DNA from 4 places in the Cupriavidus sp. DB3 genome. Region 3 is predicted to be linked to each of the others. Evidence: predicted binding sites of a transcription regulator. Region 3 holds the regulator's gene; each other region holds the start of a gene.
The links. Region 3 encodes sigma-54, which starts transcription at its own class of promoters, with help from an activator protein. Its sites were predicted from a motif close to TGGCANGNAANCTGCTTT; they were not measured.

Region 1: the regulator sigma-54 is predicted to act here: its motif matches at 1,830-1,847, upstream of K7G19_RS21590 (circularly permuted type 2 ATP-grasp protein).
Region 2: the regulator sigma-54 is predicted to act here: its motif matches at 3,187-3,204, upstream of K7G19_RS05895 (PQQ-dependent methanol/ethanol family dehydrogenase).
Region 4: the regulator sigma-54 is predicted to act here: its motif matches at 3,209-3,226, upstream of K7G19_RS16200 (TorF family putative porin).

Annotation. Positions count from the first base shown of each region.
Region 1 covers NZ_JAIZPL010000007.1:133,689-139,619, forward strand. The annotation lists gene K7G19_RS21585 (alpha-E domain-containing protein) at 1-146, opposite strand, end outside; gene K7G19_RS21590 (circularly permuted type 2 ATP-grasp protein) at 245-1,717, opposite strand; gene K7G19_RS21595 (gluconokinase) at 1,928-2,437, opposite strand; gene edd (phosphogluconate dehydratase) at 2,668-4,536, opposite strand; gene K7G19_RS21605 (MurR/RpiR family transcriptional regulator) at 4,832-5,815, shown strand.
Region 2 covers NZ_JAIZPL010000002.1:32,694-38,624, reverse strand. The annotation lists gene pqqE (pyrroloquinoline quinone biosynthesis protein PqqE) at 1-762, shown strand, start outside; gene K7G19_RS05900 (c-type cytochrome) at 861-1,202, opposite strand; gene K7G19_RS05895 (PQQ-dependent methanol/ethanol family dehydrogenase) at 1,321-3,054, opposite strand; gene K7G19_RS05890 (quinoprotein relay system zinc metallohydrolase 1) at 3,350-4,285, opposite strand; gene K7G19_RS05885 (quinoprotein dehydrogenase-associated SoxYZ-like carrier) at 4,363-5,145, opposite strand; gene K7G19_RS05880 (ABC transporter permease) at 5,157-5,931, opposite strand, start outside.
Region 3 covers NZ_JAIZPL010000005.1:602,848-608,778, forward strand. The annotation lists gene K7G19_RS19025 (SIS domain-containing protein) at 1-321, shown strand, start outside; gene lptC (LPS export ABC transporter periplasmic protein LptC) at 330-959, shown strand; gene lptA (lipopolysaccharide transport periplasmic protein LptA) at 1,076-1,705, shown strand; gene lptB (LPS export ABC transporter ATP-binding protein) at 1,805-2,629, shown strand; gene K7G19_RS19045 (RNA polymerase factor sigma-54) at 2,807-4,285, shown strand; gene hpf (ribosome hibernation-promoting factor, HPF/YfiA family) at 4,335-4,688, shown strand; gene ptsN (PTS IIA-like nitrogen regulatory protein PtsN) at 5,091-5,546, shown strand; gene hprK (HPr(Ser) kinase/phosphatase) at 5,620-5,931, shown strand, end outside.
Region 4 covers NZ_JAIZPL010000004.1:612,153-618,083, reverse strand. The annotation lists gene amt (ammonium transporter) at 379-1,917, opposite strand; gene K7G19_RS16205 (P-II family nitrogen regulator) at 1,989-2,327, opposite strand; gene K7G19_RS16200 (TorF family putative porin) at 2,388-3,158, opposite strand; partial or broken gene K7G19_RS16195 (accessory factor UbiK family protein) at 3,540-3,788, shown strand; gene K7G19_RS16190 (YifB family Mg chelatase-like AAA ATPase) at 4,132-5,778, shown strand.

The DNA of each region.
Region 1 (5,931 bases), on a different contig from region 3:
ATCGCCCACCAGCCCTGCTCGGCCACCTCGAGCGATTGGGGCAGCAGCGAGGTCTGGTAATTGACGTCGAGCATGCGCGCGGTGTTCTCGGCGCGCTCGGTGTAGCGCGCCATCCAGAACAGGTGGTCGGCGGTGCGGCTCAGCATGATGGCTCTCCGTGGTCCGGTCGGAAGATCGCGGGGTCGGCAATGGCTGCGGAAAGGTGCGAAGGCTTGAAGGCTCGATGGCTCGAAGGTTCGTCGGCTCAGCGCTCCAGCACCCAGGTGTCCTTGGTGCCGCCGCCCTGCGAGGAATTGACCACCAGCGACCCCTCGCGCAGCGCGACGCGCGTCAGCCCGCCCGGCACCATGCGCACCTCCTTGCCCGACAGCACGAACGGCCGCAGATCGATATGGCGCGGCGCGATGCCGGCCTCCACATAGGTCGGACAGGTCGACAGCGCCAGCGTCGGCTGCGCGATGTACTGATCCGGCCGCGCCTTGACCACCTCGCGGAAGGCGTCGATCTCGGCGCGCGTCGCCGCCGGCCCGACCAGCATGCCGTAGCCGCCGGCCCCGTGCGTTTCCTTGACCACCAGCTCGTCCATATGGTCGAGCACGTACTGCAGGTCGTCCGGGCGCCGGCACATCCAGGTCGGCACGTTGGCCAGCAGAGGTTCCTCGCCCAGATAGAAGCGGATCATCTCGGGCACATAGGGATAGATCGACTTGTCGTCGGCGACGCCGGTGCCGATCGCATTGCAGACCGTGACATTGCCGGCGCGATAGACCGCCAGCAGGCCGGCCGCGCCCAGCGTCGAATCGGGCCGGAACACCAGCGGATCGAGAAAGTCGTCGTCGACGCGGCGGTAGATCACGTCGACGCGCTGCGGCCCCTGCGTGGTGCGCATGTACAGATGGTCGTCCTGCACGAACAGGTCGCTGCCCTCGACCAGTTCGATGCCCATCTGCTGCGCGAGGAACGCGTGCTCGAAGTAGGCGGAGTTGTACATGCCCGGCGTCAGCACCACCACGGTCGGATCGGCCACGCCCTGCGGCGACACGCTGCGCAGCATGTCGAGCAGCAGGTCGGGATAGTGGGCCACCGGCGCGACGCGGTTGCGCGCGAACAGCTCGGGGAACAAGCGCATCATCATCTTGCGGTTCTCGAGCATGTAGGAGACCCCTGAAGGCACCCGCAGATTGTCCTCGAGCACATAGAACTCGCCCTCTCCCGCGCGCACCACGTCGATGCCCGCGACATGCGCATAGATGTCGCGCGGCACGTCGATGCCCAGCATCTCGGGCCGGTATTGCGCGTTGTCGTAGACCTGCTCGGGCGGGATCACGCCGGCGCGGATGATGTCCTGGCCGTGATAGATGTCGTGGATGAAGCGGTTCAGCGCGGCGACGCGCTGGCGCAGGCCCTTCTCCAGCAGCGCCCATTCGCCGGCCGGGAAGATGCGCGGAATCACGTCGAAGGGGATGGTGCGCTCGGTGCCGCTGTTGGCCTCGTCCTTGTCGCCATAGACGGCGAAGGTGATGCCCACGCGCCGGAACACCAGGTCGGCCTCGGCACGCTTGTTGGCCATGGTCGCGCCCGACTGGCGCGCCAGCCAGTCGGCGAACTGGCGGTAGTGCGGCCGGATCGCGTCCGGCGACAACGCCTGCCCGGCGGCGATGTTCGGGGGCGCATCGCCGCGCCAGTCCAGCATTTCATCGAAAAACCGCGCCGCCATGATGCCCTCCCCCAGTACCGGGCGCCCGACCGGCCGCCGCGCATCGTTGACTTCTACAGCATACGTCCGGCCGCCGCCCCCGAGAAGGAGGCCAAGTGCCTTGGCAGACATTCAAGCAAGATGCCTGCCAATGGAAGACGGGCCGCGAACGGCGTGTTGGCGCGGCGTGGCGCCACGCAATGGCGCGGGGACGCCGCCCCGCACACCATTTCAGTGCACGGGCTGGCTGCCGCGGACGGGCGGACGCTCGGCCAGGATCTGGCGCACCAGTTCCTCCGGGGGCTTGCGGATATCGAGCACCAGCGCGTCGCGCGGCTCCTCGAGCGTATCGAGCTGGCTCTGCAGCAGCTTGGGATCGAAGAAATGCCCGCTGCGGCCGGCCAGGCGCGTGCGCAGCACGTCGATATCGCCCTTCAGGTAGATGAAGCTGACCCCGCCGTCGGGCGGCGTCAGGCGGTCGCGATAGATCTGGCGCAGCGCGGAGCAGGTGAAGACGTGCGGGCGGCCCTCGGCGCGGGCCTGGTCGATGGCGGCGCGCATCGCGTCCAGCCAGGGCCAGCGGTCCTCGTCGGTCAGCGGAATGCCGGCGGCCATCTTGGCCTTGTTGGCGGCGCTGTGGAATTCGTCGGCGTCATGGAAGCCGCAGTGCAGGGCCTGCGCCAGCAGCGAGCCGACCGTGGTCTTGCCGCTGCCGGAGACGCCCATCAGGATATAGATCATGTCTGCTCCATCGATCAGGATCGGACGGTCGAAGCCGCCCTTGTTGGTCTGACCGCGCGGCGGCGGGTTCGCGCGCGTGCGGTCGAGGCCGGACGCGGGGTCCGGCCGGCTTGAGGATTGATTGGTCCGGGGTTCGGTCCGGGGTTGCGTGTCGCCTGCCGTATCGGTTGCCGTATCGGTTGCCGTATCGGTTGCCGGATCGCCTGCCGAAAGTACGCCCTACAGCACGACTATAGTGCGCGCGGTGCCGGCGCCGCCATCGCATCGGCCTCGCTGAGGTCCAGCGCGCTGCCGCCCTGCTCCGCGCCGCGCGCGTGGCGGCGGAACAGCCCGAACAGGCCGCGCCCCAGGCTGTAGTCGGCGAACGCGTCCTGCGGCGGTGCAGCAGGCGCGCGGGCCGCAAACTCGGCCGGGTCGCCGAGCCACGCCAGCGTGCCGGCGACCGCGTCGACGCGCAGCCGGTCGCCGTCGCGCACGCGCGCCAGCGGACCGCCGGCGCTCGCTTCCGGTCCGACGTGGATCACCGCCGGCACCTTGCCCGAGGCGCCCGACATGCGGCCGTCGGTCACCAGCGCGACGCGATGGCCGGCATCCTGCAGCGCGCCCAGCGGCGGCGTCAGCCGATGCAGCTCGGGCATGCCGTTGGCGTTCGGGCCCTGGAAACGCACCACGACGATCACGTCGCGATCGAGCTCGCCGCGCGTGAACGCGTCCTGCAGCGCCTGCTGCGAATCGAACACGCGCGCCGGCGCCTCGACGATCCGGTGCTCCGGCGCGACCGCCGACACCTTGATCACGCCGCGACCAAGATTGCCGGACATCAGCCGCAACCCGCCTTCCGGATCGAACGGCGCGTCGATCGGCGCGAGCACCTGCGCGTCGCCGCTTTGCGCCGGGGCTTCGCGCCACTGCAACGCGCCGTCGTGCAGCACCGGCTCCTGCGCATAGCGCGCCAGCCCCGGGCCGGCCACGGTCTCGACGTCCTCATGCAGCAGTCCGGCGTTCAGCAACTGGCGAATCACGAAGCCGACGCCCCCCGCCGCATGGAAGTGATTGACGTCGGCCGCGCCGTTCGGATAGACGCGCGCCAGCAGCGGCGTCACGCGCGACAACCGGTCGAAGTCGTCCCAGTCGATCACGATGCCGGCGGCGCGCGCCATCGCCACCAGATGAATGGTGTGGTTGGTCGAGCCGCCGGTCGCCAGCAGCCCGACGATGCCGTTGACCACCGCGCGTTCGTCGACGATGCGGCAGATCGGCAGATAGCCGTCGCCCCGCGCCGACAGCGCCAGCGCGCGCTGTGCCGCGGCGGCCGTCAGCGCATCGCGCAGGCCGCCCTCGGGCGGCACGAAGGCCGCGCCCGGCAGATGCAGGCCCATGATTTCCATCAGCAGCTGATTGCTGTTGGCGGTGCCATAGAAGGTGCAGGTACCCGCGCCGTGATAGGCCTGGCACTCGGCCTCGAGCAGCGCGTCGCGGCCGACCTGGCCGGTCGCATAGAGCTGGCGCACGCGCGCCTTCTCCTTGTTGGGCAGGCCGCTGGCCATCGGTCCGGCCGGCACCATCACCACCGGCAGATGGCCGAACTGCAGCGCGCCCATCACCAGCCCCGGCACGATCTTGTCGCAGACGCCGAGCATCACCACCGCGTCGAAGGTGTTGTGCGACAGCGCGATCGCCGTGCCCATCGCGATCGCATCGCGCGAGAACAGCGACAGCTCCATGCCGGGATTGCCTTGCGTGATGCCGTCGCACATCGCCGGCACGCCGCCGGCGACCTGGGCCACCGCCCCCACTTCGCGCGCAGCCGCGCGAATCAGCGCGGGATAGCGCTCATAGGGCTGGTGCGCCGACAGCATGTCGTTGTACGCGGTGACGATGCCGAGATTGAGCGCATGTTCGACGCGCAGCTTCAGCTTGTCGGCGGCCGGCAGCGCGGCGTAGCCGTGGGCCAGATTGGCACAGGACAGTCCCTGCGCCGGCCCCTGGTCGCGCTGCGCGCGGGCACAGCGTTCCAGGTAGGCGGCACGGCTGGCGCGGCTGCGTTCGACGATGCGCTCGGTGACGTCGCGCACCGCGGGATCGAGAGTCTGTGACATGCGGTATGGAGAGGCGAACGGGAAGATGGGCAGTCGATGAACCGGGAGCTGGGGTCCATCCCGGCGGGGTCGTTTTGTGTAGAATTTCTACATTCTACCGGAAGACAGGTCGGTTCCAGAAGCCCCGATTCGCGCCAATGTGCCGACAATGCGGGAAATCCCCTTGGAAAATGGCCTTTCCATCGCCGAACCTCAGGGTTATTCCCGACTGCGGCGAACGGCGATCGGCCCGATCATTCGGCCCGCGAAGTAGAATCTCTACATACAACGATCCAATCCGACCCTTGCCGCCCTCATGCGCGATCGCATCCTCGCCGTCTACGACTCCCTTCGCCCCTCCGAACGGCGCCTCGCCGACTACGTCGCGCGCCACGGCGCCAGCGTGATCCGGCTGTCGATGCCGGAGCTGGCGCGCCGTGCGGGCGTGTCGCAGCCAACCATCGCGCGCTTCTGCGCGGCGCTGGGCTACGACGGCTTTCGCGAGTTCAAGCTGCAGTTCGCGCAGACCGTCGGTGCCGGTACGCCCTTCGTGCATCAGGACGTCAATCCGCAGGACCAGCCGGCCGATATCGCGGGCAAGGTGTTCGACCGCACCATCGCGACCCTGATGTCGGTGCGCAACGCACTGTCGGCCGACCAGATCGAGCACGGCATCGCGCTGCTGGCCGGCGCGCGCCGCATCGAGTTCTACGGCTGCGGCAACTCCGGCATCGTCGCCCTCGATATCCAGCACAAGTTCTTCCGCCTCGGCATGCCGACCGTCGCGTATTCGGATCCGCATGTGTTCAGCATGTCCGCGGCGCTGCTGGCGCCGGGCGATGTCGCGGTACTGGTGTCCAACAGCGGCCGTACCTGGGACATGCTGACCGCCGCCACGCTGGCGCGCAGCGCGGGCGCCAGCGTGCTGGCGCTGACGCACAGCGGCTCGCCGCTGGCCGCGCTGGCCGACGTCTGCGTGTTCTCCGATGTCGAGGAGGACAGCGAGGTCTATACGCCGATGACCTCGCGCATCAGCCATCTGGTGCTCGGCGATGTGCTGGCCGCGGGCGTCGCGCTGGCGCGGGCCGATACGATGGCGGGCCGGCTGCAACGGGCCAAGGCCCATCTGCGCGAACGGCGCATCGCCAGCGCCGAGCCGAGCCATGCGCTGGAGGCGCTGCCGCGCGGCAAGGCGCGCCGCAACGCGCGGCCTGCTGGGAAGTCCACGGGGAAATCGGCGGCCAAATCGGCCACAAGATCGGCCCAAAGGCCGGCGGCGCGCCGCGCGGCCAAGGATTAGCCGGTGCTTGCGCATCGGCGCAGCGGCGCAGCGGCGCAGCGGCGCATCGGCGCATCGGCGCAGCGGCGCAGCGGCGCATCAGCTACTGCCAACCGCGGCCAATAAATCCTCAACAG
Region 2 (5,931 bases), on a different contig from region 3:
AGCACGCGCACCTTCGAGCTGAAGCAGCGCGTGGCGCGCATGATCAAGGCGCACGGCTATCCGATGGTGATGAACTGCGTGCTGCACCGGCACAACCTGCCGCATGTGGGCGCCATCATCGAGATGGCGCTGGAGATGGGCGCCGAATACCTGGAACTGGCCAACACCCAGTACTACGGCTGGGCCTGGCGCAACCGCCTCGCGCTGATGCCCGATGCCGCGCAGCTGCGCGAAGCCGAGGCGGTGGTCGAGCGCTATCGGCGGCGTATCGGTTCTCGTTGCCGCATCCTGTTCGTCGTCCCGGACTATTTCGAGACGCGCCCGAAGAAATGCATGAACGGCTGGGGCACGACGTTCCTGGGCGTCGCGCCGGACGGCACGGCGCTGCCATGCCACGCGGCGCGCATGCTGCCGGGACTTTCGCTGCCGAACGTCGCCGACATGCCGCTGCGCGACATCTGGTTCGACAGCGAGGCGTTCAACCGCTATCGCGGCACCGCGTGGATGAAGGGCGCGTGCCAATCCTGCGACGAGAAGGAGGCCGATGCCGGCGGCTGCCGCTGCCAGGCATGGCAGCTGACCGGCGATGCCGACGCGACGGACCCGGTCTGCGAGCGGTCGGACGATCACGATCGCGTGCGCGCGATCGTGGCACAGGGGCGGCTGGCCGCCGTGCTGTCCCAGGGGCGCGTGCAGCGGGGCAGGGAGGCGCCGCTGCTGTTCCGTACCGACGCCAATTCGCTGCGACTGAGCAAGGCGTAGCGGACCGCGGCGCATGACATCAAGAAAGGAGAGGCGCACCGGCGCCTCTCCTTTTTCCGTATGACGCGGGACCTCGCTCACGCGGGGCCCCGATCGGATCAACCGGCCTCCAGCACCCACGCCGCCAGCTGCCTGGCCTCCTCGTCCTTCAGCGAGGGGTGCGGCGGCATCGGAATCCGCCCCCATACCCCCTTGCCGCCCTCCTGGATCTTGCGGGCCAGCTTGCCGGTGGCCTCGCTGTCACCCTTGTACCTGGCCGCGACCTCGGCGAAGCCGGGGCCGACCAGCTTGCCCTGCATGCCGTGGCAGGAAAAGCAGCCGTTCTTGTCGGCCAGCGCCCTGATGTCCGGGGCCGCCTGCGCCGAGGCGGCGAGAGCCAGGCCGAAGGCGAGGGCAGCCGCGCCGCGCGGCGCGATACGTCGAATCCGTTCTTTCAGCATGAATCACCCATTCGAATGCGGTCGGCGCCGTCCCCGCATGCGCCAACACATGCGCCAACACATGCATCAACGCACGTGTCGATGCGCACGCTGGCGCGCCGGCCTGTACGGCAAGCGCTCAGACCTTGCTGAGCTTGAACACCCACACCGAGCCGCCTTGCTCGAGGAAGTTGACGCGCTTGGCCACGTCGCCGCCCCACAGCGGCACGGCGCCGCCCCAGCCCGACACCACGGCGATGAACTGCTCGCCGTTTTCTTCCCAGGTGACCGGCGGCGCCACCACGCCGCTGCCGGTCTGGAATTGCCACAGCTCCTTGCCGGTCCTCGCGTCCGCCGCCTTCAGGTAGCCCTCGGGCGTGCCCCAGAACACCAGGCCGCCGCCGGTCGTCATCACGCCGCCCCACAGCGGCGCGTTGTTCTTGACCTCCCAGACGATCTTGCCGGTCTTCGGATCGACGGCGCGCAACGCGCCGATATAGTCCTCGTTCAGCGGCTTGATGGTGAAGCCGGCGCCGAGGAAGGCCGCGCCCTTCTTGTAGGTGATCGGCTCGTTCCAGATGTCCATGCCCCATTCGTTGGCCGGCACATAGAACAGGCCCGTCTGCGGGCTGAACGCCATCGGCTGCTGGTTCTTGCCGCCGAGGAAGCCCGGCGCGGCGAACACCGACTGTCCCTTCTTCTGGTCGGCGGGGTCGCCAGGACGGCTTTCCGCGACGAAGTTGGGCCGGCCGGTCTTCAGGTCGATGTCCCTGGCCCAGGTCACCTTGCGGACGAACGGAAAGGCGTTCAGCACCTTGCCGTTGCGTGCATCGTTGACGTAGAAGAAGCCGTTGCGGTCGGCCTTGCCGCCGACGCGCTTGCCGTCGAGGTCGAAGGTCACGAACTCGTTGACGCCGTCGAAATCCCAGCCGTCGTTCGGCGTGTTCTGGTAATGCCAGACGATCTTGCCGGTGGCAGGATCGATGGCCACCGTCGACGACGAGTAGAGGTTGTCGCCCTTGCGCAGATGGCTGTTCCACGGCCCCGGATTGCCCGTGCCGAAGTAGGCCAGCCCGGTCTTGGGATCGTAGGTGCCGCCGAGCCAGGTCGCCGCGCCGCCGGTCTTCCAGGTTTCGCCCGGCCAGCTGGCGTTCAGGTTACCGGTGATGCCGTTCTCGATCTTGTTGCCCTCGGCGTCGAAGCGATAGCCCATATGCCCTTCGACGGTCGGGCGGATCCACACCAGGCGGCCGGTCCTGGCATCGCGCGCCTCGACGCGGCCGACCACGCCGAACTCGCCCCCCGATACGCCGGTCAGCACCAGTCCCTTGACGATCATCGGCGCCGCCGTGTACGAATAGCCGGCCGCGTAATCGTCGATCTTGTCCTTCCACACGACCTTGCCGGTGTCCTGGTCGAGTGCGACCAGCTGCGCGTCCAGCGTGCCGAAGATGACGAGCTTGTCGTACAGCGCGGCGCCGCGGTTCACCACGTCGCAGCACGGCATGATGCCTTCCGGCAGGCGATGCTCGTACTTCCACAGCTTCGCGCCGGTCTTGACATCCAGCGCGAAGATCCGCGAGTACGAAGCGGTGACGAACATCTTGCCGTTATGGATCAGCGGCTGCGATTCCTGGCCGCGCTGCTTCTCCCCGCCGAACGAGAACGACCACGCCGGCACCAGGCGGGCGACGTTCTTCGTATTGATCCTGGCCAGCGGCGAGAAGCGCTGGCCCTCCGGCCCGATCCCCCACGACAGCACATCACCGGGACTCTTCGCGTCGTTCTCGATCATCGCGTCCGTCACGGCGGCCCGCGCGGCGAAGCTGGTCACGCACGCGGCGGCCAGCACCAGCACCTTCAACTTGCTCATCGTTTGCTCCTCTCTCTTTTTGTCGATCATCGGCTTCGATCATCGGTTTCGATCAACCCTGTCGCGGATTTCCCGGTGGTTCTTCCACAGGCGCGGCACAGGCCGATCGGCGATGCCGCGCCGGTGCGCCAATCCGCAATTCGCGTGCCACGCCGGCCGTGAAAAATTCCCGTTGCTTGCGAACCCTTTTCGCCGCGATCGCGCGCGCGGATGCGCCATACCGGGCCGTACCGCGCCACCGCGCAACAACGCTGTCGCGGAATGGAGCATCCCTCGCGGGTACCAGCGGCACGGTTCATGGCACCAGCGCCTCCCGTTCATAGGCCGGGTACAGGTGCGTGACGTTGCGCAGGTATTCGGCCGGCATCGCGGCCCAGCCCGAGTACGGCGCCGGCACCGGCATCGCGATGACCTCGGCGAGATCGCGGCCTTCGCGGGCCGCCTGGCGCAGCCGGGCGTCGAGCCAGCGCAGGTAGTCGCGCGTCTGCGCGATCGCATCGGCGCCGTCGAGCGCAGGGCCATGGCTTGGCACCAGCAGGCGCAATCCGTCCTCGCGCATCCGGCGTTCCAGCACGTCGAGGCTGGCGAGCCAGCGGGGAATGTCGGCGTGCGGCGTGGTCGGGATGCGCGAGCGGAAGGCCAGGCCGCCGGCGAACATCACGCGCGCGGTATGGTCGATCAGCACCAGATCGTCGCCGGTATGGCCCTGCAGGCGCAGCAGCTCGAATCGATGGCGTCCGATCGTGCGCGGTCCCGGCTCGATGGTCGTGACGGGCGGCGCCGGTTCGGTGCCCGCCATCCAGTCGCCGCAGAGCCGATACAGGTTGTCGGCATACGCGCCGGCCTCGCGCGCCGCGCCGGCGACGGTACCGGCCAGCGCGGCCGGACTGGCGTCGGCATAGGCCTGGTTGCCGAAGAAGTAGTCGGGATGCAGGTTCAGGTTCAGCACCAGGCGGACCGGGGCCTTGGTCACCCTGGCGATCGCCGCGCGCTGCTGCTCACCGTAGCGCCGCGACGGCCCCGTATTGACGACGACCACGCCGTCGCCGGTATCGATGAAGGCCGTATTGATGATGTTGCAGCCGTTGCCGACGGCGAAGTCGGCATTCGCCCCTTCAAACAGCCAGATGCCGTCGCCGATATCGCGCGGCGCGAGGCGGTAGTCGGGCGGCCGCAGCGCCCCTGCTGCGGGGTCGTCGCCGAATGCCGATGCGGGAAGCAGCAGGGCCATCGACAGGGCGATCGACAGGGAGAACGGCAAGGCAAACAGCTGGAGAATCGGCACGGCGAGCGCGGCCAACAGGCGCCTCATGGCAGCACCCGCGCGTCGATACGGTTGCCGTTGTTGTCGCGGCCGGTCACCGCCAGCGGCTGCGGCGCCGGCTCGCGCAGGTCGAAGGAGAAGATCGGGTTCTCCGACACGGGCTCGTGCAGCTCGAGCGTGCCGAGCGGCTCGCGACGGCCGTCGACGAGCGCCAGCTGCTCGATATGGAAGGCGGGAATGCCCGCCACCAGGCCGGTGTCCATCGGATGCATCACGCGGACCCGGATCCGGCCGCCGCCGCCATCGAGCGCGGCAAAGCGCCGGGCCTCGACCCGGTTCAGCGTCACGCTCCACGAGCCGTCCTTGCGCGTCACGCCCGGCACCGTGCAGCCGCCGCCGGCGGCGTCGACCAGCAGGCCGCCGACATGCCAGACGCCATCGCGGGTGCGGGCCGCGACCCGTACCGGGGAGCCTTGTTCCAGCTTGAAGCGGAACGACAGCGCCGGCTTGAGCTTGCCCGGCGTGAACGCCAGCACCTTGCGGATCGGATTGCGGTCGACCCCGACCACGATCCGGTCCACTTCGCCCAGCGCCGAGGCGTCGAAGGCGATCGGCACGTTCAGCGCGTCTTCGGCGAAGGCGGGACCGACGACCTTCACGCGCGCGTCGAACACCGCGGGCGCGTTGCCGAGCATCTCGCCGCGCAGCGTGGGCCATTGCGTCGAGGCGAACGGGTCGGCATCGGCGGCCGCATGCGCCAGCGCCGACGCCAGGGCCAGCAGCGTCCCGAGCCACGCACGGTTTTGCCTGCCATGACGGCGCGGCACGACAGGCGGCCTCACGCCCGTTTTCCCAGCGGCCTTGCCATGCCGCGCTGCGGGTCGTAGCCGAGCAGCGCCACGCCGAAGAACAGGCAGGCGCAGGCCGCCACCACCGCGACGCTGCCCCAGGCCGCCTGCCCGTACAGCGCGAAGCGGATCGCCTCGACCGCATGCGTGAAGGGGTTGATCCGCGCCAGCTGGTGGATCGGCTCGGCCCCGGATTCCTCGAGCTTCCACAGCGGATACAGCGCGGTGCTGATGAAGAACATCGGGAAGATCACGAAGTTCATCATGCCGGCGAAGTTCTCCAGCTGCCGCACATGCACCGACAGCGCGAGGCCGAGCGCGCCGAGCATCAGCGCGGCCAGCGTCATCGCCGCGAACAGCATCGGCAGCGCGGCATACGCGATCGGCACATCGAACAGCACGGCGACCAGCAGGAACGCCGCCATCTGCAGCAGCGACAGCAGCGCACCGGCCGCGAGCTTGCACGCCAGCAACCAGGGCCGCGGCAGCGGCGCCGTCAGCAGCAGCCGCATCACGCCCATTTCGCGGTCGTAGACCATCGCCAGCGAGGACTGCATGCCGTTGAACAGCGCGATCATCGCCAGCAGGCCGGGGGTCAGATAAACCTTGTATTCGACATAGGTGTCGTAGGGCGGAATGATGGCGACGCCGAACACGTTCTGGAAGCCCGCGCCGAATACCAGGAACCACAGCAGCGGCCGCACCAGCGACGAGATCAGGCGGCCGGGCTGGCGCAGGAACTTGCGCAGCTCGCGGCCCGCGACG
Region 3 (5,931 bases):
CCGCTGGCACAGGCCCTGATGGAGATCACCCGCAAGGGCATGGCCATGACCGCCATCGTCGATGCCGAGGGCCGCGCGATCGGCGTCTTCACCGACGGCGACCTGCGCCGGCTGCTGGAAACGCCGCGCGACTGGAAGACCGTGCCGATCGGCGAGGTCATGCATGCCAACCCCTTCACCGTCGGGCCGGACCAGCTCGCGGTCGAGGCGGTGCAGGTCATGGAAGCAAACCGCATCAACCAGCTGCTGGTGGTCGACGCCGACCAGCGCCTGGTGGGCGCGCTGCATATCCATGACCTGACCCGGGCCAAGGTCATCTGACGAACGCCATGCGGGATCTGTTCCCTTCCCTGTCCCGCCTCGCGCTGCGGCTGATGCCGCTGCTGCTGATGGCGCTCGTTGCCGGCAGTACGTTCTGGCTGGTGCAGATCAACACGCCGCGCCAGGTCAGCGATACCGAACGCCAGAAGCGCCATGTGCCCGACTACTGGATGGAGCGCTTCACCGCGACCGAACTGGCCGAGGACGGCAGCACCAAGATGCGCTTCACCGGCGAGCGGATGATCCATTACGAGGACGACCAGACCTACGAGGTCACGCGGCCGGCGATGCGCGCCTACGAACCGGACCGGCCGCCGGTGACCGGTACCGCGGACCTGGGCAAGATGAACGCCGACGCCAGCGTGATCGACCTGTTCGGCAACGCCCATATCGTTCGCGTGCAGGGCGCCGATCCATCGCAGGACCCGCAGATGAGCGCGACCTCGAGCTACTTCCAGATCCTGATCAACGACGACATCGTGAAGACCGACAAGCCGGTCAAGCTGACCCGCGGACCGTCGGTGATGACGGCCAACGGCCTGGTCTTCAACAATGTCACGCGCGAGGTCAATCTGCTCGGCAATGTGCGCGGCACCATCGTGATGGCGCCGCGCGGCGGCGGCGCGAAACAGCCATGACGCATCGCGCCCCCGCGCCAGGCGCGCACCATTCGAACGATCTCCGCGCCAGTCCGGGCCACCCGCCCCGTCTGGACGATTCCCGGACAACGCCAATCAACGCCATCGTGGCCAACATGACCCTGACCCTGACGACCTGGACCCGCCGCCGCGCCACCGCCGTGCTGCTCGCCTTCGCCGCCGGCATGACGCTCGCCCTGCCGGCGCTCGCCGAACGCGCCGACCGCGACAAGCCGCTGGTGCTCGAGGCCGACAACGCCAGCTACGACGACGTCAAGCAGATCTATACGCTGACCGGCAACGTGGTGCTGACCAAGGGGACCATGGTGCTCAAGTCCGATGCCGCCGAGGTCCGCACCGATCCCGAGGGCTACCAGTACGCGGTGGCCACGTCCAAGGGCGGCAAGCAGGCCTATATCCGGCAGAAGCGCGACAACGTCGACGAGTACATCGACGGCTGGGGCGACCGCATCGAATACGACGGCAAGCAGGAAGTGGCCAAGCTGATCGGCAATGCGCGCATGGCGCGGCTGGCGGGCGCCAAGGTGGTCGACGAGATCCGCGGCGCGGTGCTGACCTACGACAGCCGCAACGAGTTCTACACCGCGGCCGGTGGCAGCGGCAACGCGGCGCCGGCGAACCCGTCCGGCCGCGTACGCGCCGTGCTGTCGCCGCGCCAGAGCCAGGGGACCGGCGGCAGTGGCGCCGGCGTGGACCTGAAAGGCTCGCCGACGGCCAAGCCCTGATCGCTTCCCGGGCCTGACGTACCCGCACGCCGCGCACGCTCCGCCACGTACGCTTCGCCACGCCCGCTTCGCATGACGCAGTATCAAAGGATTGCCCACATGTCCGTTGCCGACACCGCTACCGCCACCGCTCCCGCCGCCAACGCCAACACCGCAGCCGGTGCCGGCGCGGGCACGATGCCGGCCACCAGCAACCTGGTGGTGCGTCATCTGAAGAAGCGCTACGGCTCGCGCACCGTGGTCAAGGACGTGTCGCTGGACGTCAAGAGCGGCGAGGTCGTCGGCCTGCTCGGCCCCAATGGCGCGGGCAAGACCACCTCGTTCTACATGATCGTGGGCCTGGTCGCGCTCGACGAAGGCGACATCGTGCTCGACGGCCAGCACATCAGCGGCCTGCCGATCCACGAGCGCGCGCGCATGGGCCTGTCGTACCTGCCGCAGGAAGCGTCGGTGTTCCGCAAGCTCAATGTCGAGCAGAACATCCGCGCGGTGCTGGAACTGCAGCGAGACAACGGCAAGGCGCTGTCCGGCGCCGAGATCGAGCGGCGGCTGGACAGCCTGCTCGACGATCTGCAGATCGCGCACCTGCGCAACAACCCCGCGCTGTCGCTGTCGGGCGGCGAGCGCCGCCGCGTCGAGATCGCACGGGCGCTTGCCTCGGCGCCGCGCTTCATCCTGCTCGACGAGCCGTTCGCCGGCGTCGATCCGATCGCGGTCGGCGAGATCCAGCGCATCGTCAGCTTCCTGAAGGCACGCAATATCGGCGTGCTGATCACCGACCACAACGTGCGCGAGACGCTGGGCATCTGCGACCACGCGTACATCATCAGCGAAGGCGCGGTGCTCGCGGCCGGCGAGCCCAAGGACATCATCGCCAATGAATCGGTGCGGCGCGTCTATCTGGGCGAAAACTTCCGCATGTAATGGCGGTTTGGCGCGCGGCCGCCCTCGTACAGAGGGCGGCCGTTTTCGTTCGTGCGCGGTTCATGTACCGTTCCTTCCCTGGTGATCCATCAGGCAATCGCTTCTGACCACGCAATCGAAACTTCCGATAGCAAATTCCGTTCCATCGCGGCCGAAGTTGCGCATAAAATAGGCCGCATGAAACCGTCGCTACAGCTACGCCTCTCCCAGCATCTGGCCCTGACGCCGCAGCTGCAGCAGTCGATCCGGCTGTTGCAGCTCTCCACGCTGGAACTGCAACAGGAAGTCGAGCAGGCGCTGACCGAGAATCCCCTGCTCGAACGCGAAAACGACTGGATCGAAAGCCCGCTGCGGGTCGCCGCCGACGGGTCGGTCAATGTCCAGACCACCACCACGACCCCGTCTTCCGAGCCGACGGCCCCCGCCGATTCGCGCGCGGATGGCGCCGCGTCCGCCGACGACGGCTATGCCGACGGCGCGGGCGACGATTATGGCGGCGACTGGAGCCTGGACGATTTCGCCCGCCGTCCGCAAAGCGACGAGGACGAGAAAACGCCGCTGCAATTGCGCGATGCCGAGCCCACGCTGCGCGAATATCTGATGGAGCAATTGGCGCCGCTGAAAATCTCCACGCGCGACAAGGGCCTGGCGATTTTCCTGATCGAATCGCTCGACGACGACGGCTACCTGAGCGCCTCGCTCGAGGAAATCCTTTCCGAATTGCCTGAAGAGCTCGAATTCGAGCTCGACGAAGTGCATGCGATGCTGACGCTGCTGCAAAGCTTCGACCCGCCCGGGGTCGGGGCGCGCAACGCGGCCGAATGCCTGTCGCTGCAACTGCGCCGCATCGAACATCCGCAGCGCGAGCTGGCGATGACGATCGTGCGCCATCACCTCGAACTGCTGGCCGCGCGCGATTACACCCGCCTGAAGAAGGCGCTGCAGGTCGACGACATGCAGCTGAAGGCCGCGCACGAGCTGATCCGCTCGCTCGCGCCCTATCCCGGCCACGCCTACAGCCGGCCGGAAGCGGATTTCGTCGTGCCCGACGTGTTCGTGCGCAAGAGCGGCCATAACTGGATCGCCCAGCTCAATCCCGATGTGATGCCGCGGCTGCGCATCAACGACATGTATGCGCAAATCTTGCGCGGTGCAAAAGGCGATACCGGCGCCGCGGGATTGCAGCAGAAACTGCAGGAGGCGCGCTGGCTCATCAAGAATATCCAGCAGCGTTTCGACACCATTTTGCGCGTCGCACAAGCCATCGTGGAGCGGCAAAAGAATTTCTTCACGCACGGTGAAATTGCGATGCGCCCCTTGGTTTTGAGGGAGATAGCCGATACACTGGGTCTACACGAGTCGACCATTTCTCGTGTGACTACCAATAAGTACATGGCCACCCCGATGGGGACATTCGAGCTGAAATATTTCTTTGGCAGCCATGTATCGACCGAAACCGGCGGTGCCGCCTCTTCCACCGCAATCCGTGCGCTGATCAAGCAGTTGATAGGAGCCGAAGACCCCAGAAACCCGTTGTCCGACAGCCGGATTGCCGAACTGCTGGGGGAACAAGGCTTCGTCGTGGCGCGACGTACCGTCGCCAAATACCGTGAAGCCTTGAAGATCCCCGCCGTGAACCTTCGCAAGTCTTTGTAGCCGAGTCGCATCGCCTGCCTGGTGCGGCTCTTTCAGAAGGAGAAGCGCTATGAACTTCAAGATCAGTGGACACCACTTGGACATCACGCCTTCGCTGCGTGAGTACGTGGAAACGAAACTGGAGCGAATCCTCAGGCATTTCGATCAGGTTATTGACGTCAGCGTGCTGCTATCGGTCGACAATCAAAAGGAAAAGGATCGCCGTCAACGCGCGGAAATCAATGTGCATCTGAAGGGCAAGGACATCTTTGTCGAGGCGCACCACGAAGATCTCTATGCGGCGATCGACATGCTGGTCGACAAGCTGGACCGGCAAGTGATCCGCTACAAGGACAAGGTGCAGAGCCACGACCGCGAATCGCTGAAGTACCACAGCTTCGTGGCCAGTCAGGCCCAGCAGTAGCTTGAAGATTCGGCTCGGCCACAACGCCGGCCGGCCTTGAAGTGAGGAAAGAAGCCGTGCCAGGAGCACGGCTTTTTTGCGCCCCGCGTGGACGTTCGAGCGAGGCCGCGGTGCCGCCTCGCCGTGCAACCTATAGGATGAAACCGGGATGGGGTTCCGTCTGGCCGGCTTCCCGGTGTATGCTGTGCAATACATATAGAGAATGCCCGCCCCGTTTCCTTGCGCAATGCCGCTCGGGGCGATCGGCATCGGACGGCAGGGAGCCCCCCTGCACTATAATGTGCCGCACGCTGATAGTCGGGAAGCGGCGGCAACGAACGCACCGCCCAGCAACGGCAGACCGGCCCACGCCGGCAAGAAACCGCATGGCGGCGCCAGTATCAGGAATTCCGCGCATTTCAAATGAACCGTTTGGCCAAACTGCTGCCGCCCGGCAATATCTCGCTCGACGTCAGCGTCACCAGCAAAAAACGCGTGTTCGAACAGGCCGGGCTGCTGTTCGAGAACAACCATGGCGTGGCGCGCGCCACGGTGACCGACAATCTGTTCGCCCGCGAATCGCTCGGCTCGACCGGCCTTGGCGCCGGCGTGGCCATTCCGCATGGCCGCATCAAGGGCCTGAAGCAGCCGCTGGCCGCCTTCATGCGGCTTGCCGAGCCGATTCCGTTCGAATCGCCCGATGGCAAGCCCGTTTCGCTGTTGATCTTCCTGCTGGTCCCCGAACAGGCCACGCAGCAGCATCTCGAAATCCTGTCGGAAATCGCTCAGCTATTGTCCGATCGCGATATGCGTGAAGGCCTCGCCGCTTTGCCGACGCCCGATGCGGTTCACCAGTTGCTGGTGCAATGGCATCCTTGACCCTCTCGGCGTAAGCGGCCCACCGCCGCGCCACCCGCATTCACCACCGCCCCAGCGCCCCGCCTCATCCCGCATGGAACTCACCGGCGTTACCTCCCAGTCGATCTTCGACGACAACGCAGCCGACCTCAAATTGTCCTGGGTGGCCGGGCTGGAGGGCGCCGATCGCGCCTTCGATCTCGACTTCGCACGCGAGGCGACCTCGGCGGCCGACCTGGTCGGCCACTTGAACCTGATTCACCCGAACCGGATCCAGGTGCTCGGCAAGCCGGAGATCACCTACTACCAGCGGCTCGACGACGAAACGCGCAAGCGCCAGATGGGCGAGCTGATCCTGCTCGAGCCGCCCTTCCTGGTGGTGGCCGACGGCATGGAGCCGCCGCCG
Region 4 (5,931 bases), on a different contig from region 3:
CGGAATTCAAAGAGCGCGGGGAGCGCCGTCGCGAGGGCAAAAAAAAACGCGGCTTCGCCGCGTTTCAAGTGGCCTGACAGATACGGGGAGCGTTCTGCAGGTGGAGGAAACTGCCTCACCTGCACTCTATGCGGGTGCTGTCCTTAACACAAATGAAGGATATTGAATTCGGATTTAAGCGGATGGCGAACAGTGCTTGCCAACCTGGCGGCAAGCCGCGCCAGTGCTGGCTTTGCCGGCGGTCCGCCAATAAAAAAGCCCGGCACGCGGCCGGGCAAAACTCCTGAGAGAAGATTCCCAATCAGCTCTCCAGCACAACACCGTGGGCGCTGCGGGGGCGGCAAGCCGTGGGTCCCCGCACCGCATGTTTCGCCGGCATCAGGCCTCGTAGGCGGTCTCGCCGTGCGAGGTGATGTCCAGGCCTTCGCGCTCCTCGTCCTCGGGCACGCGCAGGCCGATCAGCAGGTCCACCAGCTTGAAGGCGACGAAGGCCACCACCGCCGACCACACCACGGTGGTCAGCACGCCCTCGGTCTGCACCCAGACCTGGCTCGCGATCGAATAGTTGTCCGAGACCTTGTTGGCCACGTAGTCGTAGATGCCCACGCCGCCCAGGCTCGGCGCCGCGAACACGCCGGTCAGGATCGCCCCGGCGATGCCGCCGACGCCATGCACGCCGAACACATCCAGCGAGTCGTCCGCGCCCAGCAGCCGCTTCAGGCCGGTCACGCCCCACAGGCACAGCAGGCCCGCCACCAGGCCCATCACGATCGAGCCCATCGGGCCGACGAAGCCGGCGGCCGGGGTAATCGCCACCAGGCCGGCCACCGCGCCGGACGCGCCGCCCAGCATCGACGGCTTGCCCTTGGTGATCCACTCGCCGAAGGTCCACGCCAGCACCGCCGCGCAGGTCGCCAGCAGCGTGTTGACGAAGGCCAGCGCGGCGCCGCCGCTCGCTTCGAGGCCCGAGCCGGCGTTGAAGCCGAACCAGCCGAACCACAGCAGCGAGGCGCCGACCATGGTGAAGGTCAGGCTGTGCGGGCGCAGCGCCTCGCGGCCGAAGCCGATCCGCTTGCCGAACATGTAGGCACCGACCAGGCCCGCCACCGCGGCGTTGATATGCACCACGGTGCCGCCGGCGTAGTCGAGCGCGCCCTTCTGGAACAGCCAGCCGGCCTTGGCCGTCGCCGCCTCGGCGGCCGCCGCGTCGGTGTAGGCATCCGGACCAGGCCAGAACCAGACCATATGGGCCATCGGGATATAGGCGAAGGTGAACCACAGCACGATGAACACCAGGACCGCGGAGAAGCGGGCGCGCTCGGCGAAGGCGCCAATGATCAGGCTGCAGGTGATCGCCGCGAACGCGCACTGGAAGGCGAAGAAGCCCAGCTCCGGAATCACCACGCCCTTGCTGAAGGTCGCCGTCACCGCTTCCGGCGTCAGGCCCTTCATGAACAGCCGGTCGGTGCCGCCGAAGAAGGCGTTGCCCTCGGTGAAGGCGAAGCTGTAGCCGTAGATGGCCCACAGCAGCGCCACCAGCGAGAAGATCACCAGGCACTGCATCAGCACCGACAGCATGTTCTTCGAGCGGACCAGGCCGCCGTAGAACAGCGCCAGGCCGGGCAGCGTCATCAGGATCACGAAGGCCGTGCACATCAGCAGCCAGGCCACGTCGCCCTTGTTGGGGGTCGGCGCGGCGGCGGGCGCCGCGGCTTCCGCGGCTGCGGGGGCCGGGGCCGTTGCGGCGGCAGGCGCAGCAGGCGCGGCAGCCGGGGCGGCAGGCGCCGTGGCGGCGGCCGAAGCCTCGGCGGCGGGCTTGTCCTGGGCCGCGGCCGGGCCGGACAGCGCCATGCCCGCCGTGCCCAGGGCCAGCGCCATCGCGCCGGCCGTCAGGAATCGTTTGAACCAGCTAGTCATCTGAATACCCTCTTGTCGCTTTTGTCGCGCTTGTGGCTTGTATCGCGTGTGTGTTTGCGTCCGGCGTGCCGTTACAGGGCGTCGCCGCCGGTCTCCCCGGTACGGATCCGGATGACCTGCTCGATCGGTGCGACGAAGATCTTGCCGTCGCCGATCTTGCCGGTGCGGGCCGACTTCTCGATCGCCTCGATGGCGCGGTCGACCACGTCGTCGGGCACCGCCACCTCGATCTTGACCTTGGGCAGAAAGTCGACGATGTATTCGGCGCCGCGGTACAGCTCGGTATGGCCCTTCTGCCGGCCGAAGCCCTTGACCTCGGTAACGGTGATGCCGGACACGCCCACGTCCGACAGCGCTTCACGCACTTCGTCGAGCTTGAACGGCTTGATGACGGCGATGATCAGTTTCATCCGTGTTCTCCTGAGAGCGCGGCCCCGTTCCAGCCGGGGCCCGCTCGTGCTGACCGTGAATTAGAAAGTCTTGGTGAGCGTGGCAACCACCGTGGCCTTGCCCATGTAGCGGCCCGAGGTGTTGGTGTAGACGCCGCGCTTGGCATTGGTGTCGACATACGAGACCGCGGCCGAGAAACCGTTGCCCAGGTCCTTGGTCAGGCCGAGCTTCCAGTCGGTGTACGAGGCGTCCGACACGTTCTGCACCTTCTGGTAGCCGACGTGCGCGTTCAGCGTCAGGCCCCAGAACTCGAGCGGCACGTTCGCCGACAGGTCCACGTACCAGCTGTTCTTGCTGTCGTAGAAGCCGAACAGGTTGGTCGGCGCGTACGAATACTTGAGGAACACCGGGCCGTAGCCGATGCCCGCGTACAGCTCGGTGGTGTACGGGCGGGTGAAGTTGGCCGGATAGTCGCCGGGGTAGTAGTACTGCAGCACGCCGACGTCGTAGTTCCACTTGCCGTCGCCGAAGGTGTTCTTGAAGCCGGCGTAGAAGTCCATCTCGATCGGGGCCGACACCTCGTCGTTGCTGTCGTTCAGCCAGCTGATGCTCGAGTTCCAGTTGCCCGCGTAGAAGCCGCTCGCATGGCTGTAGTCGAAGCCGCCCTGGATCGCCGGCCGGCGATTGGTCTGCATGATCCCGCGGTAGCGGTATTCGGAGGCCAGCGTCACGTTCGCCGTGAACGTATGCGGCGAGGCCGCTTCGGCGGTCGCGGGCGCGCTCTGCGCCAGTGCGGTGGTGGCGGAACCGCACAGCGTCAGCGCGCCGATGGCGAGGGCCAGCGTCTTCATGGATTTCTTCTCCTTTTCCTTGGGCTCGGGACTTCTCTGTCAGGGCGGATACTGCAACTGCCATGCCAGGGTCCGGCGTGGAGCGGGCGCGCATGGACAGCCCTGACGGCACGCTGAACGCCTCGTATGCAAGCCGGTTTCCATCTGCCTTCGAAAAGCCCGCAACACGGGGCTGGGCGCGCCGCGCCGGGTTAAATGCTGTGTCCGGCGGGGCGAAGCCGCTTTTCCCGGCGCGCTTCACGGGCCATAATCCGCCCATGCCACCGGCTGGTGCCGGCCGCCGCCACGGGCGCGCGTTGCACCGATACCGTGCAGATGCGCCCATCCGGCCGCTCCCGCCGCCCCCGATCGATGCACCCCCACGGTGCAGAAGGAGAAACGATGAAACCCACCGATCTCTTCAACGACCTGCAGAGCAAGGTCAGCGAGGTCCTGCGCAATTCGCCCGCCAAGGACATCGAGAAGAACGTCCGCAGCATGATGACCCAGGGCTTTGCCAAGCTCGATCTGGTCACGCGCGAGGAATTCGACGTGCAGTCGCAGGTGCTCGCCCGCACGCGCGCACGGCTCGAGGAGCTGGAGATGCGAGTCGCGGACCTGGAACGGCGCGCCGGCATGGCGGGCGCGGCGGGTGTGGGCCCGGCCACGGTCGGCACCGCCGGCGCCGGCACCACGGCCTCGGCCACCTCGGTACCGGGCTCGACCACGCCCGAGCCGGGCACCGGGCCGGCAAACCCGGGGCTGGCCGGCTGAACGCGCCAGACCTCACGTCATGCGAAAGGCCGCCGGGCAACCGGCGGCCTTCTGCGTTTACGGCGGCGTTAATAAATCGGTGACATGCCGGATCGCCCTTCCACCGCCTTCGTCCACCGCATTTGTCTACCGCATTCGTCCACCGCCTTGGTCCGTCGCCCAGGCCCATCACCCTCGTCCATCTTTCCTCCACCTCTTCCTCTTTCCCCTGGTCGCCCCCATGCACCTCGCCGTCCTGCGCAGCCGCGCCCTGACCGGCATCGACGCGCCGCCGGTCTCGGTCGAAATCCATCTGGCCAACGGCCTGCCCGCCTTCGCCATCGTCGGGCTGGCCGAGACCGAGGTGCGCGAGAGCCGCGAGCGCGTGCGCGCCGCGATCCTGAACTGCGGCTTCGAATTCCCGAACCGCCGCATCACCGTCAATCTGGCCCCGGCCGATCTGCCCAAGGAATCGGGCCGCTTCGACCTGGCCATCGCGTTGGGCATCCTGGCGGCCAGCGGACAGATTCCGGCGGCGGCGCTGGACGGCTACGAGTTCGCGGCGGAGCTGTCGCTGTCGGGCGCGCTGCGGCCGGTGCGCGGCGCGCTGGCGATGGCGATGGGGCTGGCGCGCGAGCACGCCGGCGCGGTGTGCGGCCGAGCGAGCGGCACAGCGGGCGGCTTGGTGGCTGGCCCAGCGAGCGGGCCAACGGGCGGCTTGGCGGCTGGCACAGCTGGCGGCTTGGCGGGCGGCACAGCGGTCGGCCCGGCACGCGCGTTCGTGGTCGCGGCGGGCAACGGCGCCGAGGCCGCGCTGGTGGAGTCGGTCACCGTGCTGGCGGCCGCTTCGCTGCCCGAGGTCTGCGCGCACTTGGCCCGCACCGGCTCGCCGCTGGCGCGGGCCAGGCCCGTGACGGCGGCACCCGTCGATGGCTCGTCCGCGGGCATGCCGGACATGCGCGACGTGCGCGGCCAGGGGCAGGCGCGCCGCGCGATGGAGGTGGCGGCGGCCGGGCAGCACTCGGCCCTGCTGATCGGCCCGCCAGGCACCGGCAAGTCGATGCTGGCGCAGCGCTTTCCCGGGCTGCTGCCGCCGATGACGCTGCAGGAGGCGCTCGAGTCCGCCGCGGTGCTGAGCCTGACCGGCGCCGGCTTCCAGAGCGAGCGCTGGGGCCGCCGGCCGTTCCGGGCGCCGCACCATACCGCCTCGGCGGCCGCGATGGTCGGCGGTGGCGGCGATCCGCGCCCGGGCGAGATCTCGCTGGCGCATCACGGCGTGCTGTTCCTCGACGAGTTGCCCGAGTTCGACCGGCGCGTGCTGGAGGTCCTGCGCGAGCCGCTCGAATCCGGCCACATCACGATCTCGCGTGCGGGCCGGCAGGCCGATTTCCCGGCGCGCTTCCAGTTCGTCGCGGCGATGAACCCCTGTCCGTGCGGCTACCAGGGACATCCGGCCCGGGCCTGCCGCTGCACGCCCGACCAGGTGCTGCGCTACCAGGCGCGATTGTCCGGGCCGCTGCTGGACCGCATCGACCTGCAGATCGAGGTGCCGGCGCAAAGCCAGCAGGAGACGCTGGACGGCCCGCCCGGCGAGGACAGCGCGGCGATCCGCGTGCGCGTGCTGGCCGCCCGGGCGCGGCAGCTCGAGCGGCAGGGCAAACCCAATGGAGAACTGGCGGGGGAGGAGATCGACCGGCATTGCCCGCTGGACGAGCAGGCGCAGGGGCTGTTGCGCGCGGCGATGGCGCGCCTGGGCTGGTCGGCGCGCTCGTACTTTCGCGTGCTGAAGGTCGCGCGGACCATCGCGGATCTGGGCGGCGCCGACACCATCGGCGCGGCACACGCGGCCGAGGCGGTGCAGTATCGGCGGGTGTTGCGGCCGGTTTAGCGATGCGCTGCGTTCATCGGCTGATCGGCTGATCGCTCCGCGTCACTTCTTCCGCTGGCGGGAAGGGTTGGAGGAGGGGAACGGCGCTCGCCACACCGACGGTGCCGGCCGTTCAATCGCCCCTGCCCTCTCCCCCGCCCCTCTCCCACCAGT